DNA from 3 places in the Arthrobacter methylotrophus genome. Region 1 is predicted to be linked to each of the others. Evidence: riboswitches for the same ligand, from Rfam matches in the RefSeq annotation. Region 1 holds a riboswitch; each other region holds the start of a gene.

Region 1 (5,099 bases):
CCAGTGGAGATTCCCCATGACCTTGGCCCGGGTGGCATCATTTGCCCTCAGGTAGTAGCTGCGCGATTTCGCCAGTTCCAGGATATCGGCCGGGGTCACGGGATCCTCCCACTGCGTCATGTGACTTTCGAGGCCGGCGAACTCCGGCCCCACCACAGGCCGGAAGCCCGGTTTGTGGACATCGCCGGCATGCATGATGCGGGACAAACGGTGGACCCAGGGCGCCGAAGTGTCCAACTGGTTCCAGATCAAGCCGATCACCCCGGCGGGGCGCAGGATCCGGGCGATCTCGGTGCTGGCCGCGAGGGGATCGCACCAGTGCCAGGCCTGGGCAACGCAGACGACGTCGAATGCTGAATCCGCCAGTCCAGTTGCTTCGGCCGTTCCCTCCAGAGCGAGCACTTGTGGAAACGTTTTGCGTAGTTGCGTGAGCATGTCAGTGGACGGGTCCACTGCGGAGACGGCCAGCCCGCGCTCGAGGAGCAGCGCCGTGAACTTTCCGGTGCCGGCGCCCAGATCGGCTGCGTCCCGTGCGCCTTCCGGCAGGGGCCAGTCGGCCGAATCCGCAGGGTAGCCGGGCCGGACCCGGTCATAGTGTTCTCCGCCGTCCTGGAAACTCTGACCGAGTTCAAGGCGCCGTTCGTCATGGAGCTTGGGGCCGGCTGACATGCCTTTGGGTCGCGGGGCCACGCAGGGACTCCTTCTGAGGGCGTGAAAAATACCCTACGAATCTACCGCAATCAGTCGGTGCTGCAGGGTGCTGCCCCTGCGGTCCCAGGAGTGTTGGGGGCCCACTCCGGGTAGCTGCGGTGGTCGTTTGCGGGGACCCAACGGCCGGAGTCCACGACGTAGTCCCAGCCGAGGCCGTTGGATTTGAGGGACTGGATGCCTGCGATAAGCCGGGTTGCGTCTTCCAGCCGCGAACCCACGCCGAAACTCGCCCGCAGCGAACCGGAGGGAAGTCCGAGACGCTTGAGCAGCGGATGCGCGCAAAAACGACCGTCCCGCAGGCCGATCCCGTGCTCGGCAGCAAGATAGGCGGCCACCAGGCCGGCGTCGTAGCCCTGGAGCGAGAAGTTCACCACGCCGATGGTGTCCTGGGGAGGAGTGTCGCTAAAGATTTGATGCACGGTCACGCCGTCGATTTCCCTGAGGCCCTCAACAAGGTGCGAGCGGATGGCCGCTTCATGGGCGTGCCATTCGTCATGGTCGAGGCCGGCAATGACCTGCGTGGCCCGGGCAAGCGTGGCCGCGCCGAGCACGTTCGGCGAACCGCCCTCGTGCCTGGCCGGCCCCGTGGCCCAGCTGACGGAATCAAGGCGTGCTTCGCGGACGGCCCCGCCTCCAGCCAGGTGCGGCGTTCCGGCGTCGAGCCAATCAGGACGGCCAACCAACACCCCTGCACCGAACGGCGCGTAGAGTTTGTGCCCCGAGAAAGCCAGGTAGTCAACATCCGCGGCAGCGATGTCGATTCGGCGGTGGGGGGCGAGCTGCGCCGCGTCCACCACGATCCTGGCCCCGAATTCGTGGGCGAGGGCAGCGAGAGTCTTGATGGGGAGGATCTCGCCGGTCACGTTCGAGGCGCCGGTGACCGCCAAGAGGCTGACACCACCCTGGGAAAGGGCCGTTCGGACATTGGCTACGGTTTCGGTCAAAGTTCCCGCCGCAATGATGCTGCGGTGGGGGACCCTTTGCCATGGCAGCAGATTGGCGTGGTGTTCGATGTCCAAGTAGAGGACTTCGCCGGCGTGCCGGCCGTCCTCGAGGGGCAGGCAACCGGCCAGGAGATTGAGGGAATCGGTGGTGTTGCGGGTGAAGATCACGGAATCGTCCGAGCGCCCGCCAACGAAGTCACGGACGATGTTGCGGGCGTTCTCGTAGACAGAAGTGCTGATCTGGGAGGCGTAGCCTGCGCCGCGGTGGACACTCGCGTAGTACGGGAGGATTTCGTTTAGGTAGGCGGAAACAACGGTCAGGGCAGGTGTCGAGGCGCCGTAGTCGAGGTTGGCGTAGCGGATGTGTCCGCCTTGGATCAGGGGGGCCTGCAGTTCCGCGCCGGTAACGGCGGCCAACGGGCGCGACGCCGGATGCGGGGATACGCCATACTGCTGGGGGATGGCGGGAGATGTAAATGTGGCTGTGCTCATGGGACCTCACTCAAGAGGGACCCCTGCGTACAGGGGGTCCGCGCTTGCCGTATCCGTTCCGGACCGGCCGGGTCGTCACCCGGGGCACCCCGCCGCGATGGAGGGTTGCCGGCCAGCAAACCGGGGTTTCGCGCTGGCACTCGTGACCTGTAAAGAGCGTAGGACACCTGCAGAGCTGGTTCCAATGTGACCGGCGATTGTTAAGCCGATTGTTACAAAACCGGAAAGAGTGCCTTTTGTCGAAGAAAAAGCGGCGGACGCCCCGAAAAGGTGGCGTCCGCCGTCGTTTGTTCAGTGAGAAGACTACTTCAGAAGAGGTCGTCGAGTTCCGGGTTGAGCCTCTTGAGGACCTCTGAGTGCAGGATCGAGTTGGTGGCAACGGCGTTTCCGCCGAACGGGCCGTCCGCGCCGTCCAGGGACGTGAAGCGCCCCCCGGCTTCGGTCACGATCGGGACCAGTGCCGCCATATCGTAGATCTGAAGTTCCGGCTCGGCGGCGATATCCACGGCACCCTCGGCCACCAGGCAGTAGGACCAGAAGTCGCCGTACGCGCGGCTGCGCCAGACGTCGTTCTCAAGGCCAAGGAAGTTGTCCAGCGAACCGCGCTCCTTCCATTCGGAGAGCTCCGAATAGGAAAGCGAAGCGTCTTCAAGCCGCGACACGTTGGAAACCTTCAGTCGGGTGGCCGCGGCAAGCGAACGGCCCATGTAGGCGCCGGAGCCCTTGGCTGCCCACCAACGCTTGCCGAGTGCGGGAGCGCTGACGAGCCCCACCACGACCTCTCCCTCATCCACGAGGGCGATCAGCGTTGCCCAGACGGGAACGCCACGCACAAAGTTCTTGGTCCCATCGATAGGATCGATGATCCAACGCCGCGAGCCGTGGCCGGTGCTGCCGAATTCTTCCCCGAGAACGGCGTCGCGGGGGCGGGAACGGGAGAGCTGCCCGCGGATTGCTTCCTCGGCGGCTTTGTCGGCATCGGTGACCGGGCTCAGGTCGGGTTTGGTCTCCACCTTGAGGTCCAGTGCCTTGAACCGTTCCATGGTCAGGGAATCGACGGAGTCGGCCAGTACATGGGCCAGCCGCAGGTCGTCGTTGTAGCTCGAATCGGGTTGGGTCATGGTTCCAAACTACCGTCTATTCGCAGGTGAAACGGGGAGGTAGGACGCCAAGGGGCGCACAGTCAGTCGACCCCGCTGTTAGTTGACCGTGCTGTTAATTGAAAGTGCTGCTAATTAACAGTGCCCAGCTCCTTCGCCTCTTGGGCTTCCATGCGCGGGTCTGCACCGAGGAGCCGGCGCAACGACGCGAGGCGCGCGGCGCCCGACTCGCCGGCATGGCCATCAGCCACCCAGGAATCCAGTCCGCAACGAACGGCGGCGGCATCGTGTTTACAGCCTCGCTCGCACATTTCCGTTCCGGGTTCCAGATCCGGGAAGGCATGCAGGATGCGGTCCGGGTTCACGTGGGCCAGGCCGAAGGAACGGATGCCGGGAGTATCGATGATCCAACTGCCGCCAGGGGCGTCGCTGAGCTTCAGTGCAAGCGCAGAGGACGAGGTGTGCCGTCCGCGACCCGTCACGGCGTTGACCCCGCCGGTGGCGCGCTCGGCCCCGGTGAGGGCATTCACCATGGTGGACTTCCCGACGCCGGAATGGCCGAGCAGTACGGTGACCTTCCCGTCGAGGTAGTGCCGCAACTGGCCGACGGCGTCGCCATCGAGGCGGGCGGACAAACCGTCGTCGGATCGTGCATCGATGCCGGAGGCGCCTGCGTCCGCCGTCCGGCTGATGATGATGGGGAAACCCAGGCTCACGTAGTTGGAGAGCAGTTCTGTCGGATCCTTTACGTCCGCTTTGGTGACGAGCAGCAGCGGTTCGATTCCGGCGTCGTACGCCGCTACTAGGGCGCGGTCGATAAATCCGGTCCGCGGTTCCGGGTTGGCGGACGCAACCACCACTACGAGCTGGTCTGCATTCGCGACCACTGCCCGTTCGATCGGGTCCGTGTCATCGGCGCTTCGCCGCAGGAGGGTTTTTCGCTCTTCGACGCGCACGAGGCGGGCGAGGGTGTCCGGTGCCCCGGACACGTCGCCGACGAGTGCCACGAAGTCTCCGGGAACCACCGGGGAGCGCCGGAGTTCCCGGGCACGGGCCGCAATGATGATGCGCTCATTGTCCGAGCTTTCGCCTACTATCGCGGTGTAACGGCCGCGGTCGACCGTAACGATGCGTCCGATCACGGCGTCGTCGTGGCTGGGGCGATCCTTCGTGCGGGGGCGTGAGCCCTTCTTGTTGGGGCGGATCCGTACATCGGATTCATCCCAGGAGCTTGCGTCGCGAGCCATCGTCAGTTGCTTGTCTCCGTTGAACCAGTGTCCGCGGCCGCTTGGCCACCACTGAGCATCGATGCCCAGATTTGCGGAAATTCGGGCATGGTCTTGGACGTGGTCGCGATGTCTTCAACCTGGACACCGTCGACGGCGAGCCCCAGGATGGCGCCGGCCGTCGCCATCCGGTGGTCGGCGTAGCTGTGCACGACGCCGGCATGCAGTGTTGCGGGACGGATCACCAAGCCGTCACTGGTTTCCTCGGCGTCACCGCCCAGCCGGTTGATTTCGGCAACGAGTGCGGCGAGCCTGTCCGTTTCGTGTCCGCGCAGATGCGCGATGCCGGTGAGCCGGGAGGGCCCCGACGCGAGAGCGCACAATGCCGCAACCGTGGGGGCAAGCTCACTGGTTTCGTCGAAGTCCCCGCCCAGGATGTCGGAACCACCCTTGACTGTCAGCGTGCCGTTATCCAACGTGACAACGGCGCCCATAGCGGCAAGAATGTTCCGCCAGAGATCGCCGACCTGAGTGGTATTCGTTGGCCAGTTGGGGATGCGGATGGTCCCCTTGGTGGCCAACGCCGCAGCCAGAAACGGGCCGGCATTGGAGAGATCCTGTTCGAT
Region 2 (5,099 bases), 3.8 Mb from region 1:
ACGCAGGCGTGGAACCGATGGCCGTCGTCGGGGCCGTCGGCCATCTTCGGTTCCTTGGCCTCTTACCGGCGTGTTGTCAGGAGGCTCATCGAAACGGGGGTCTTGCTGGACGAGGGGATGGTCTACTTCGATGCCAGGCTGTCCAGGCACGTTCCGACGGTGGAGGTCCGGGTAGCCGATGTCTGCCTCCGAGCCGAGGACGCCGCGCTCATTGCGGTGCTGGTTAGGGCCTTGGTTGAGACTTCTGTACGTGAATACCATGCCGGAATAGAGCCTGCGGCCGTGCCTACGGTTCTTTTACGGATGGCGTCTTGGCAGGCAAGCAATTTTGGACTGTGCACCGAACTGCTGGACTTCGGAACATTCCGCCCGGAGCCCGCCGCGGACGTCGTCTGGTCGTTGGTGGAGTACCTGGAACCTGTGCTCGCCGAACAGGGTGAATTCGACTTGGTCCAAACCGGCGTGGCAGCCATCCTGAGCCGCGGCAACGGCGCCATCGAGCAGCGGGGTGTTGCCGAACGCTGGAGCCAGAACGGGAGCGCGCCCGACGCCGTCGGACTGGCCGCCGTCGTCGAGCACGCCGTTCAGATCACGATGCGCTCGGAGAAGGACGAGGGCGACACAAAGCCGCAGCCCGTCCTCACCTGGGTGCGCCAGGACTGGCGCGAAGCGCCGAGCTAGACCTGCTTGAGGGCCCGTTCCAGATCCCGGACGAGGTCGTCCACATCCTCCAGCCCCACTGAAAGCCGCACGACGCCGTCGCTCAGGCCGATGGCCGCGCGGCCTTCCGGACCCATGGCGCGGTGGGTGGTGGTGGCGGGGTGGGTGATGAGGGACTTGGAGTCGCCTAGGTTGTTCGAGATATCGATGATGGCGAGTCCGTCCAGCAACGCGAAAGCGGCCTCTTTGGCCGATCGCCCGGCGGAAGGGAGCAGCTCGAAGGTCAGGACCGTGCCGCCGGCTTTCATTTGCTTCGCGGCGAGCTCGTACTGGGGGTGGGACTTAAGCAGCGGATACTTGACCCAGCTGATGGCCGGTTGTTCCTCGAGCCATTCTGCGATCCGCAACGCCGACGCCGAGGAGTGGTTTACTCGCAGCGCCATGGTTTCCAGGCCCTTGGTCAGCACCCAGGCGTTGAACGCGGAAAGCGATGGTCCTGTGTGTCGCATGAGTTGCTTGACGGGACCTTCGATGAACTCCTTGGTGCCCAGGATCGCTCCGCCCAGGACCCGGCCTTGGCCATCGATGTGTTTGGTGCCCGAGTAGACAATCACGTCGGCGCCGAGTTCGCCACAACGCTGCAGCAGCGGAGTGGCAAAGACATTGTCGACGACGACGGTAGCGCCCGCGGCGTGGGCCAGCTCGCTCACGGCGGCGATGTCCACGATTTCCTGCATCGGGTTCGACGGCGACTCGAAAAACACTGCGGTGGTGGGTTCGGACAACGCGGCGCGCCACTGATCCAGGTCCGGTCCGTCAACGAAGACCGTCTCGACGCCCCAGCGGGGCAGGATCTCGTTGAGGATGACGAAGCAGGAACCGAACAGCGAACGCGCGGCAACCACACGGTCACCGGCGGCCAGCAACGCACCAAGCGCGGTGAAGACAGCGGACATGCCCGACGCCGTCGCGAAGCATGCTTCGGTGCCTTCGAGCAGGCGGAGCCGCTCCTGGAACGTTGCAACCGAGGGGTTGCCGTAACGAGAGTAGACGAAGCGCTCGTCTTCGCCCGTAAACGCGCGCTCGGCGGCTGCCGCGGATTCGTAGACGAAGCCGGAATTCAGGAAGACAGCTTCGGAGGTCTCCTGGAAATTGGTGCGGTCAAGGCCGCCGCGGACTGCCTGGGTCTCAGGGTTCCAGCCAGCGGCGTCAGGATTGAATGTCACTTAGATCTTCCCCAGATTCGTAGGAAGTCCACGGTTTTTCCAACCATTCACGGTTCGCTCGCCGTAGCGGTCCGGTTCGCCCTCAAAGCCTTCAAGGACGTTGTAGGCGGTGTAGCCGGCCTGTGTTGCGGCACTGGCGGCGGCGATTGATCGCTGTCCGGAACGGCAGAGGAAGACCAGTTCGGTGGCATCCGCCTCCGGGGCCTGTTGCTTGAGCTGCTCGATAAATCCCGAGTTGGGGATCCCGCCGGCAAGGTTCCACTGAATGAACAGGGGATCGTTTCCTTTGTTGTTCGCAGACGCGGTGTCCGGGATGCCGATGTGGGCCCACTCGCCTTCGGTGCGGACGTCCACCAGGATGGCGCCTTGCTCCAGTTTGGCCCAGGCGTCGTGCGGGCTCAGGTCGCCGGCGTAGCTCATGCGTGGCCCTCGCCGTCGAACTCTTCATCAAGCTGGTCCACCGCATTGGCAACCGCGGCATCCGCGCTGGCGATTGCCGCGGGGAGGACGATGGCCTGCGCCACGATCACGTCCGTGCCGTTGAATGTCGCGGCCGGGCTGCCGTGCAACACGTATCCCTCGGCAAGGGCGGTAGAGATCCGCTCACAGAATTCCTTGGTATCAGGACCCGTGATGAGACGGTAGGAGAGTTTTTCTTCAGTGGGTTCAGGCATTGGTGCTCCTCAGTCACGCTTGCAGTTCGAAAGTGTCGATACGCCGAGTAGTCACCTGAGGCACCCCGCCGGAGAGAGGGTTGCCGACCAGCAAGTCAGGGCTTCGCGCTGGTGCTCATTACTCAAGAAGAAAATAACATCCATGACGGCGGCCTGCATTACCGGCAGTCGTCATGTTCCGTAACCGGGCGGCAACGCCGGTGGGTGGTGGGGACTAGGCCTCGGTTTGGTTGGGCAGTTGTTCCAGGCTTGCTTGGAGCCGCTGCGGCAGGGCATCAGTCCGTGGCGCTACTCCCGTGGGGGAGCGATGAAACGTGGAGCCTTGATGCTTCCGGATTTCGAGTAACTCGTGGACGGATATCCCGGTGGCTGTCGCCAGCGCGTGCAGCGAGAGGCTGTTGTGATGAGCCAAGGCAAAAACCACGCCGGACAGGGCCTCGAAACCTTCAGTTTCGTAGATTTCCTGCACCAGCTTGGACATGCCGTTCGCATCATCGATTGATCCCGCTGACGCGGCAGTCGCCATGGCGGTCAGCGACCATGCAGCAGAGTCGGGGCTGATGTAGATGCTCATGTCGATACCCTACGGACTCGGGCCCTCTGGGGGAATGGGCGGCGTCTTCCTCATTAACCCAACTGACTCGCAGTTGTTGTCGTTTTGAGCCCTCAGAACGACAACAACTGCGAGTTAGTTGGGGGAAGAAGCCTGATGCGCCGGCCCCAGAACCGGCGCATCAGACGTTTCTATCCGGACGCCAAGCGCAGGATCAGCGCTGCATGCCCGGGGAACCTCGAAACGAGGGACTCGATGTCCTTTTCCGTTGGCTTCGCCGAGTCCGATCTCTCGTAACCGGGCGAGAGGCTGCAGCTGACCAAGGCGAACCCCGGACCGGCCAACTCCGCCCCGAACCACGTGGAATGCGGGGCAACTCCTTGCAAGGTCTCGCCGGCCTCCGGGTTGGGACCGAACAGGGTTTCGGAATAGCCGAGTTCGGAATAGCCATTGTCCGGCGAGAAGACATGCAGCCTGAGGGGCGTCCCCAAGTGGAAGAACCACAACTCGTCCTGCTTCAGGGTGTGCAGCTGGAGAATCTCCCCGGTCTGCAGCAGGTACCAGTTGGAACTGTAGAGCGGGTGATCGACGTCGAAGCGCGGAGGCAACGCCGAACCGGTTATGTCCTCGTTGCTTACCAGGGCGGACGCGAACCAGCCGCCCACACTAGCGGGGGACATGTCCAGCCGTTTGATCCAGTCCTCAGCGGATTCAGTCATTGACCGGGTCCTTCAGGGAGAAACAGACCGTGATGCCAATGATTTCCTTGCTGCCCAGGGCGCGCAACAACCCTTTTTGGGTCACGATGTCCACATTCACCATGCCGTCTTCTTTGCTGGGGACGGCGATCGTTTCGTGGAAGTTGAGCAGGGGCTTTCCGCTCGCCATCACTTCCTTGTCGTGGGCAACGTGTTCCGCGCGCGAGTCCTGGTGCCCGATCAGTTCCGCCTTGCTCATGCTCACTAGGTCCGCGAAGTTCTGGTTGACCCACAGGAAGACCGAGTTCGCGTCCTTGACTACCCAGTACACGCCGTCCTGCCGGTCCAGCACATCGGCGACGCTCATGGGCGGAACGGTGGGAAGGAGCGCCGGGTCCAGCGCCGGGGCGAAGGTCACGGCGCTGCCGCCGTTCCGCCGTCGGCCGCTAGTCTTTCGGCGAGGTCCTGCGCCAGGGCCACCATGGTCATGGTGGGGTTCCAGGACCCGCCGGTGGGCCAGAGGCTGCCGCCGGTGACGAAGACGTTCTGCACGCCGTTGAGGCGGTAGTCGGTCCCGACGACGGCGTCCTCCTCTTCGCCGATTGGCAAGCTGGAGCTTTCGTGCACCAATCCCGGTACGCGGCGCTCGGGGATTGCGGGACGCTCGGCGCCCCAGCTCCCGGCATCGGGATCCCCGTGCCAGTATTCGACGCGCTCCGCACCGGAAGGGGACAGGACCCGCTCCAGCATTTGGAAGGTTCCCTCGTCCATGGTGTCCCACGTGTCGTCGTCAGTGGCGTTGGCCAGCACCTGCAAGGTGACGTTGCAAGTGGGGTCCGCGCTGCCGGACAAGCGCAAGTGGTTCTCCGGATTGCTCTCGTCCAGTTCGCCGAGGACGGCGCAGACGAACACCAAATAGTCCTCCGATGACCGCAGCTGTGCCAGCGAAGCCGTGGCGACGACGTCGGGGGCGTAGCGTTCGGACTTCTGGGCGTTCTTGTCCGGGAAACGGTCCGAGAGGACCGAGAGTTGCACGTGATACTGCATGCCGGCCGGGCTCTTGCCCGCCAAATAGATGGCCGCCAGTTCCAGCTCGCCGAGCTGTTCGCTGAAATCAAAATCCTTGCGCGGAACCCGGGCCACCACCGAGGTGATGAAGTGGGCGGCGAAGTGCCCCCCGGCCCCTTGAACCTGCGGGAAGGAATTGAGAACCAGGGTCGCCGGGGGAAGCGTGCCCATGGCCAGGACCAGGTTGGCATCGCCGACATTTACCACTCCGCGGTTGGTG
Region 3 (5,099 bases), 2.4 Mb from region 1:
GATGCTCTACACCGGCATCATGGCCGCAGTCGTCCTCGGTGGTGCATCAACCGTTGGCGGCGTCGGCCTCGGCTACAAGTTCGGCATCTCCGGGATGTGGCTGGTAGTGGCCATCGGTTCGGGCGTGCTCCTCCTGGGCCTGCTCTTCGCCGGCACCATCCAGCGTCTGAAGATCTACACCGTCTCCCAAATGCTGAGCCTGCGTTACGGCCAGCGCGCCACCCAGACGTCCGGCATCGTCATGCTGGCCTACACCCTCATGCTGTGCGCCACGTCCACGGGCGCCTACGCCACCATCTTCGTTGTCCTCTTCGGCTGGGAGCGTTGGCTCGCCATCGCCGTCGGCGGCGCAATCGTCCTGGTCTACTCCACCATTGGCGGCATGTGGTCCATCACCCTCGCCGACCAAGTGCAGTTCATCATCAAGACGGTTGGCATCTTCTTCCTCATGCTGCCGTTCGTCCTCAACGCCGCAGGCGGCTTCGACGGGATCCGCGCCCGCGTTGACGCCAGCTTCTTCCAACTGGACGGCATCGGAGCCCAGACCATCATCACGTACTTCGTGGTCTACACCCTTGGCTTGCTGATCGGTCAGGACATCTGGCAGCGCGTCTTCACGGCCAAGACCGCCACCGTGGCCCGTTGGGGCGGTGCCACCGCAGGCATCTATTGCGTCCTGTACGGCGTCGCCGGCGCCGTGATCGGCCTGGCCGCCCGGGTGGCCCGCGCCGACGTTGTGCCGTTTGTGGCCAGCTGGTTCGGCAAGACAATCAACACGAACGACAGCGAAAACCCCGAGCACGACGTCAAGGCCAACCGCTACTGGGTCCTTGGATTGGGTGTCGTGGCCGTGTTGATCTCCATGGCGGCGCAAGACGTCGTGGTGGCCCTGACCATCGCCTACGACATCCTGGTGGGTGGCCTGCTGGTGGCTATCCTGGGCGGCTTGATCTGGAAGCGCGGCACCGGCATCGCCGCAGCGTGGTCCATGGCAGTCGGCTCCGTCCTGACCCTGGCCTTGCTGATCGCCTACGCCACGGGAATCATCCCCAGCGAAGACGGCGTCTACGCCAACGATCCCATCTACTGGGGCCTCGGCGCCTCGCTGGTCATCTACGTCGTCGTCTCCGTGCTGACCCCTCCCACGGACCCCGAAGTCCGCGCAGCATGGGACCGTCGCGTTGCAGGAGCGGCCGCGGAAGAACTCCCCTTGGAAGCCCACCCGGTAGCCATCCACTAAGGATCACAGAGTTAAGCACGACGGCGGTGCCGCACCTTCTCGGCGGAGGATGCGGTGCCGCTGTTGCGTTTGGAGCCCTGAGTGCGGGGCCGCTGCCTATACCGGTGCGTATGCAGCAGTCATGCCTGTACGGAGTCATGCCTGTACAGTAGGAAGAGCTTCAAGAGATGTGGCGCCAAGCTCCGACTTGCCACACGCCAACCCCATGTTCACGGGTGGTTCGGATGAAGAAGCGGCCCGATCCGGACCAGAGACAACCGAACGGGCAAGAGCAACTCCACCAGGAGAAGGCAATGCCTTTGGAAACCGGCGGCGCTACCGCCACAGTCAGCCACACCACACAGCCAAGCCCCGTGCGCGTCCCGCGCGTCCGTCGGGTGGACGAGTTCGTCCGCGTGATTCCCGGCGTCGACCTCTCCCAAGGCTCCATCACGTTCGTGGTGGATGGCCATCTTGAACGCCATTGGCATCACGAGCCGCGACTCATCACCGAAGCACTCTCACAAGCAGTCCAGCCTGCACGCTGGTTCCCGGCCACGCGGAAACTCACCCTCACGGTGGCGGCGACCGGTCACCGGGCAGGCGTGCAACGGCACTTCATCCTGAGCGCGTTTTAGCCCCTCCAACTGGGCTAGCTGGCGTGGGCTAGCTGGCGCCCACGGGCCTCCTCGGGCCTATCCGAACTCTTCATCCTCGCGGTGTTCGTCGGCGTCGAGCGGGACCACCCGTTCGTCGTCGTCGAGGACCTCGGGTTGTTCCTCCAGGTCCTCGTCCACCTCCAGGTCCTCGCTGTAGTCGTAGCCGGGATCGGCCTCGACCGTGGGACGATCCGGGTGTCGGGCGTGGGTCTCGGTGCCGTCCATGGTGCAACCTCCGTTCGACGTGCCGCTGAGCCCATCGCGCAAGCGGATCAGGCAGCCAGTCACCACGCCGCCGGCGCCCCTTCGTGGACCCTGTCCATCCATCCCAGCACTGCCCCATCCGGTGGTCAAGGCTTCGCTGAAGCCTCTCCGTTTTTGAGGCGCACCTAAAATATCCGCTGAGGATCACCAGCCGAAAAACCGCGAAGATTGGCGATAAAGTGGACATGCAATGAGGCGATGAAGCCCGCCCCAGCAACCCAGGAGTCCCGGTGCATCCGCACGCAAAAACCCCGCATTCAGACAGTCCGGCAGACTCAAGCAGTCCATCGCAAGACGCAGAAGCCACCACGACGCAACCTTCGTCGTCGGACATCAAGCGGTGGCGCCAATACTTGGCGGACGAACGCGCAGAGGCTGCCGTGTACCGCCAGCTGGCACAGCGCCGGGATGGCGAGGAACGCGAGATTCTTCTGGCCCTTGCAGAGGCCGAGGGACGCCACGAGGCACACTGGCTCAAGCTCCTCGGTGACCATGCCGGCATGCCAAAGGCGGCTTCCACCCGCAGCCAGATGCTTGGATTCCTGGCCCGGAACTTCGGATCAGTGTTCGTTTTGGCCCTCGCCCAACGCGCTGAAGGCCGCTCGCCTTACGCGAAGGATCCCGCGGCAACCCGCGCGATGGCCGCTGACGAACAAATCCACGAAGAAGTGGTGCGCGGACTGGCAACGCGCGGCCGCAACAGGCTTTCCGGCACCTTCCGCGCCGCAGTCTTCGGCGCCAACGACGGCTTGGTCAGCAACCTCTCCCTCGTGATGGGCATGGCGGCCACCGGTGTGCCCGCCACCGTGGTCCTCTTCAGCGGCATCGCCGGCCTGTTGGCGGGCGCCCTGTCCATGGGTGCCGGCGAATACGTCTCGGTCCGCTCGCAACTGGAGCTCCTCAGGGCCACCCGTCCCACCCAAGCGACGTTGACCGCAGCTCCGGCCCTGGACATCGAACACAACGAGCTGGTCCTGGTGTACCTTGCCCGGGGCATGTCCCGCGAGGCCGCCGAACACCGCGCCGCCGAACGCATGGGCCTCTACAGCTGCGATTGCGATCCCAGCCTCTCGCTCCGCCCCGAAGCGGATGAACCCGTGAACGAGCACGAGGCCGTGGGCTCCGCTTGGGGTGCCGCCATCTCCAGCTTCTGCTTCTTCGCCTCCGGGGCCATTGTGCCGATCCTGCCGTTCATCTTCGGCATGACGGGCTTCGCTGCACTTGCCGTAGCCGGTACTCTGGTGGGCATCGCGCTTCTGTCGACCGGCGCCGTCGTCGGGCTGTTGTCCGGAACCTCGCCGCTGACCCGCGGCCTCCGGCAGCTCGCCATCGGACTCGCCGCGGCCACGGCCACATACGGGCTTGGGCTCGTCTTCGGCGCCGTGATGGGGTAGGAACACCGGCCCACTGGGGTGCCGGGAGCAGGGATTTGGGGGAACACGTGCATTCAAACTACGGGTACGACGGCGGTCCGCCACCCAGGCGTCTCAGTACCGCGCTGGCGCTCGTCCGGAACCTGATGCTGGTAGCGGTCGTTGCAGCCGTGGCCGTGCTGGTCAGCGGTTTCCTCCGGAGCGACCCTGGTATCACCGGCTTGCTTTCGAACCTGAGTCCTTCCGCCCACCCCGTAAATTCCAGGCAAGGCACGGATCCGGGGCAGGCGGCACAAAGAGCCGCCCGCGCCCCCGACACCCCGCCTCCCGGCTTGGAAGAAGCAGGCCACCCGCTTGGCTCCCCTGCCAAACCAGCTGTAGCCAGCAACTCCTACAAGTTCCTGGCGACGAATGCCGATGGCACGCCGGTGAGCTATTCTCCGTGCCGGCCTTTGCACTACGTGGTGAACGCAGCCCTCGCCCCGGCAGGCTCCGAGGGGCTCATCGCCGACGCCATCGCCAAGATCTCTGCGGCCACCGGCTTCAAATTCGTCGACGACGGCGCCAGCAAGGAAAGTCCTTCCGAGAAGCGCATGCCATACCAGCCTGCGCTCTATGGAGATCGTTGGGCACCCCTGCTGATTTCCTGGACCACCCCCGAGGCTGCCCCGGGATTGGCAGGATCGGTCATCGGCACTGGCGGAAGCACCATGTATAGCTTCGGCTCGGGTCTCAAGAGCTACGTGACGGGGAGTCTGGACCTGGACGCCCCGCAGATTATGGAACTCCTGGATGTCCCCGGCGGTGCCCGGTACGTGTCGGCCGTGGTGCAACACGAACTGGGCCATGTAGTTGGCCTTGACCACGTGGAGGATCCAATCCAGCTCATGTACCCGGAGATCGGCGCCCCCGATGGCTTGGCAGCCGGAGACTTGAACGGGCTCTACAAACTCCACTCCGCTCCCTGCCGCGCCGACCTTTAGCCAACCTTTAGCCAGCATCCCCCGCGCCCACCACTGGACATGCCCAGCCAATCCCCGCCGCGCCCACCACTGGACATGCCCGGCCAATCCCCCCGCGCCCACCACTGGACATGCCCAGCCCAAGGTTCAAGCAGTGGACATATGAGTACTATGTCCACTGCTCCTAGCCAAGGCTGGGCATGCTCATTGGGAATGCGCGCGTCAAGGCTGGACATGTCCCTAGTTGCGGGTGGTTTCCAACATCCGGGCAGGCTTGAAGTCAGCTCCTGCGCCTGGGTAGGACGTGGTCATCGGGTTTCCATTCAGTCGTTGACCAGATTGGTGACGGCGACTTCCGCAAGCGGACGCGACGCAGTTGCGGAAGGTGCGGCGGCCGGGGAAGCCACCGGGAGGTATCGGGCATGCACCCGGGGGCCCAGGGCGCCGTAGACGGTCGCGGCAACAAGTCCGCCCGCCAGCCAGGACAGGTCAATCCCGCCCATGGCCGTGGCGATGGGGCCCTGCATGATTGGCAGGACGCCGTACATAAACAGCCAAGTGGCGAAGATGCCCACCACTAGTGCGGTGAGTCCGGCCCAGTTGAAGGCCGGAAGCCGCCGGG

What was found. A riboswitch is a leader RNA that binds a small molecule or an ion and turns the genes downstream of it on or off. The one in region 1 is predicted to bind S-adenosylmethionine.
Region 2: another riboswitch for S-adenosylmethionine. It lies ahead of ABD884_RS24990 (DUF1737 domain-containing protein); the one in region 1 lies ahead of ABD884_RS05215 (aminotransferase class V-fold PLP-dependent enzyme).
Region 3: another riboswitch for S-adenosylmethionine. It lies ahead of ABD884_RS17810 (hypothetical protein); the one in region 1 lies ahead of ABD884_RS05215 (aminotransferase class V-fold PLP-dependent enzyme).

What each region holds. Positions count from the first base shown of each region.
Region 1 is NZ_BAABED010000001.1:1,055,616-1,060,714, forward strand. Features, by position in the region: gene ABD884_RS05210 (class I SAM-dependent methyltransferase) at 1-669, opposite strand, end outside; gene ABD884_RS05215 (aminotransferase class V-fold PLP-dependent enzyme) at 741-2,147, opposite strand; SAM riboswitch class IV at 2,183-2,295, opposite strand; gene hisN (histidinol-phosphatase) at 2,456-3,268, opposite strand; gene rsgA (ribosome small subunit-dependent GTPase A) at 3,379-4,494, opposite strand; gene aroA (3-phosphoshikimate 1-carboxyvinyltransferase) at 4,497-5,099, opposite strand, start outside.
Region 2 is NZ_BAABED010000001.1:4,858,216-4,863,314, forward strand. Features, by position in the region: gene ABD884_RS24975 (glutamate--cysteine ligase 2) at 1-681, shown strand, start outside; gene ABD884_RS24980 (O-succinylhomoserine sulfhydrylase) at 678-1,886, opposite strand; gene ABD884_RS24985 (rhodanese-like domain-containing protein) at 1,887-2,306, opposite strand; gene ABD884_RS24990 (DUF1737 domain-containing protein) at 2,303-2,560, opposite strand; SAM riboswitch class IV at 2,571-2,683, opposite strand; gene ABD884_RS24995 (hypothetical protein) at 2,775-3,134, opposite strand; gene ABD884_RS25000 (cupin domain-containing protein) at 3,305-3,832, opposite strand; gene ABD884_RS25005 (PAS domain-containing protein) at 3,825-4,229, opposite strand; gene ABD884_RS25010 (GMC oxidoreductase) at 4,226-5,099, opposite strand, start outside.
Region 3 is NZ_BAABED010000001.1:3,424,266-3,429,364, forward strand. Features, by position in the region: gene ABD884_RS17805 (sodium:solute symporter family transporter) at 1-1,240, shown strand, start outside; SAM riboswitch class IV at 1,399-1,518, shown strand; gene ABD884_RS17810 (hypothetical protein) at 1,534-1,857, shown strand; gene ABD884_RS17815 (hypothetical protein) at 1,915-2,169, opposite strand; gene ABD884_RS17820 (VIT1/CCC1 transporter family protein) at 2,373-3,536, shown strand; gene ABD884_RS17825 (matrixin family metalloprotease) at 3,584-4,498, shown strand; gene ABD884_RS17830 (purine-cytosine permease family protein) at 4,801-5,099, opposite strand, start outside.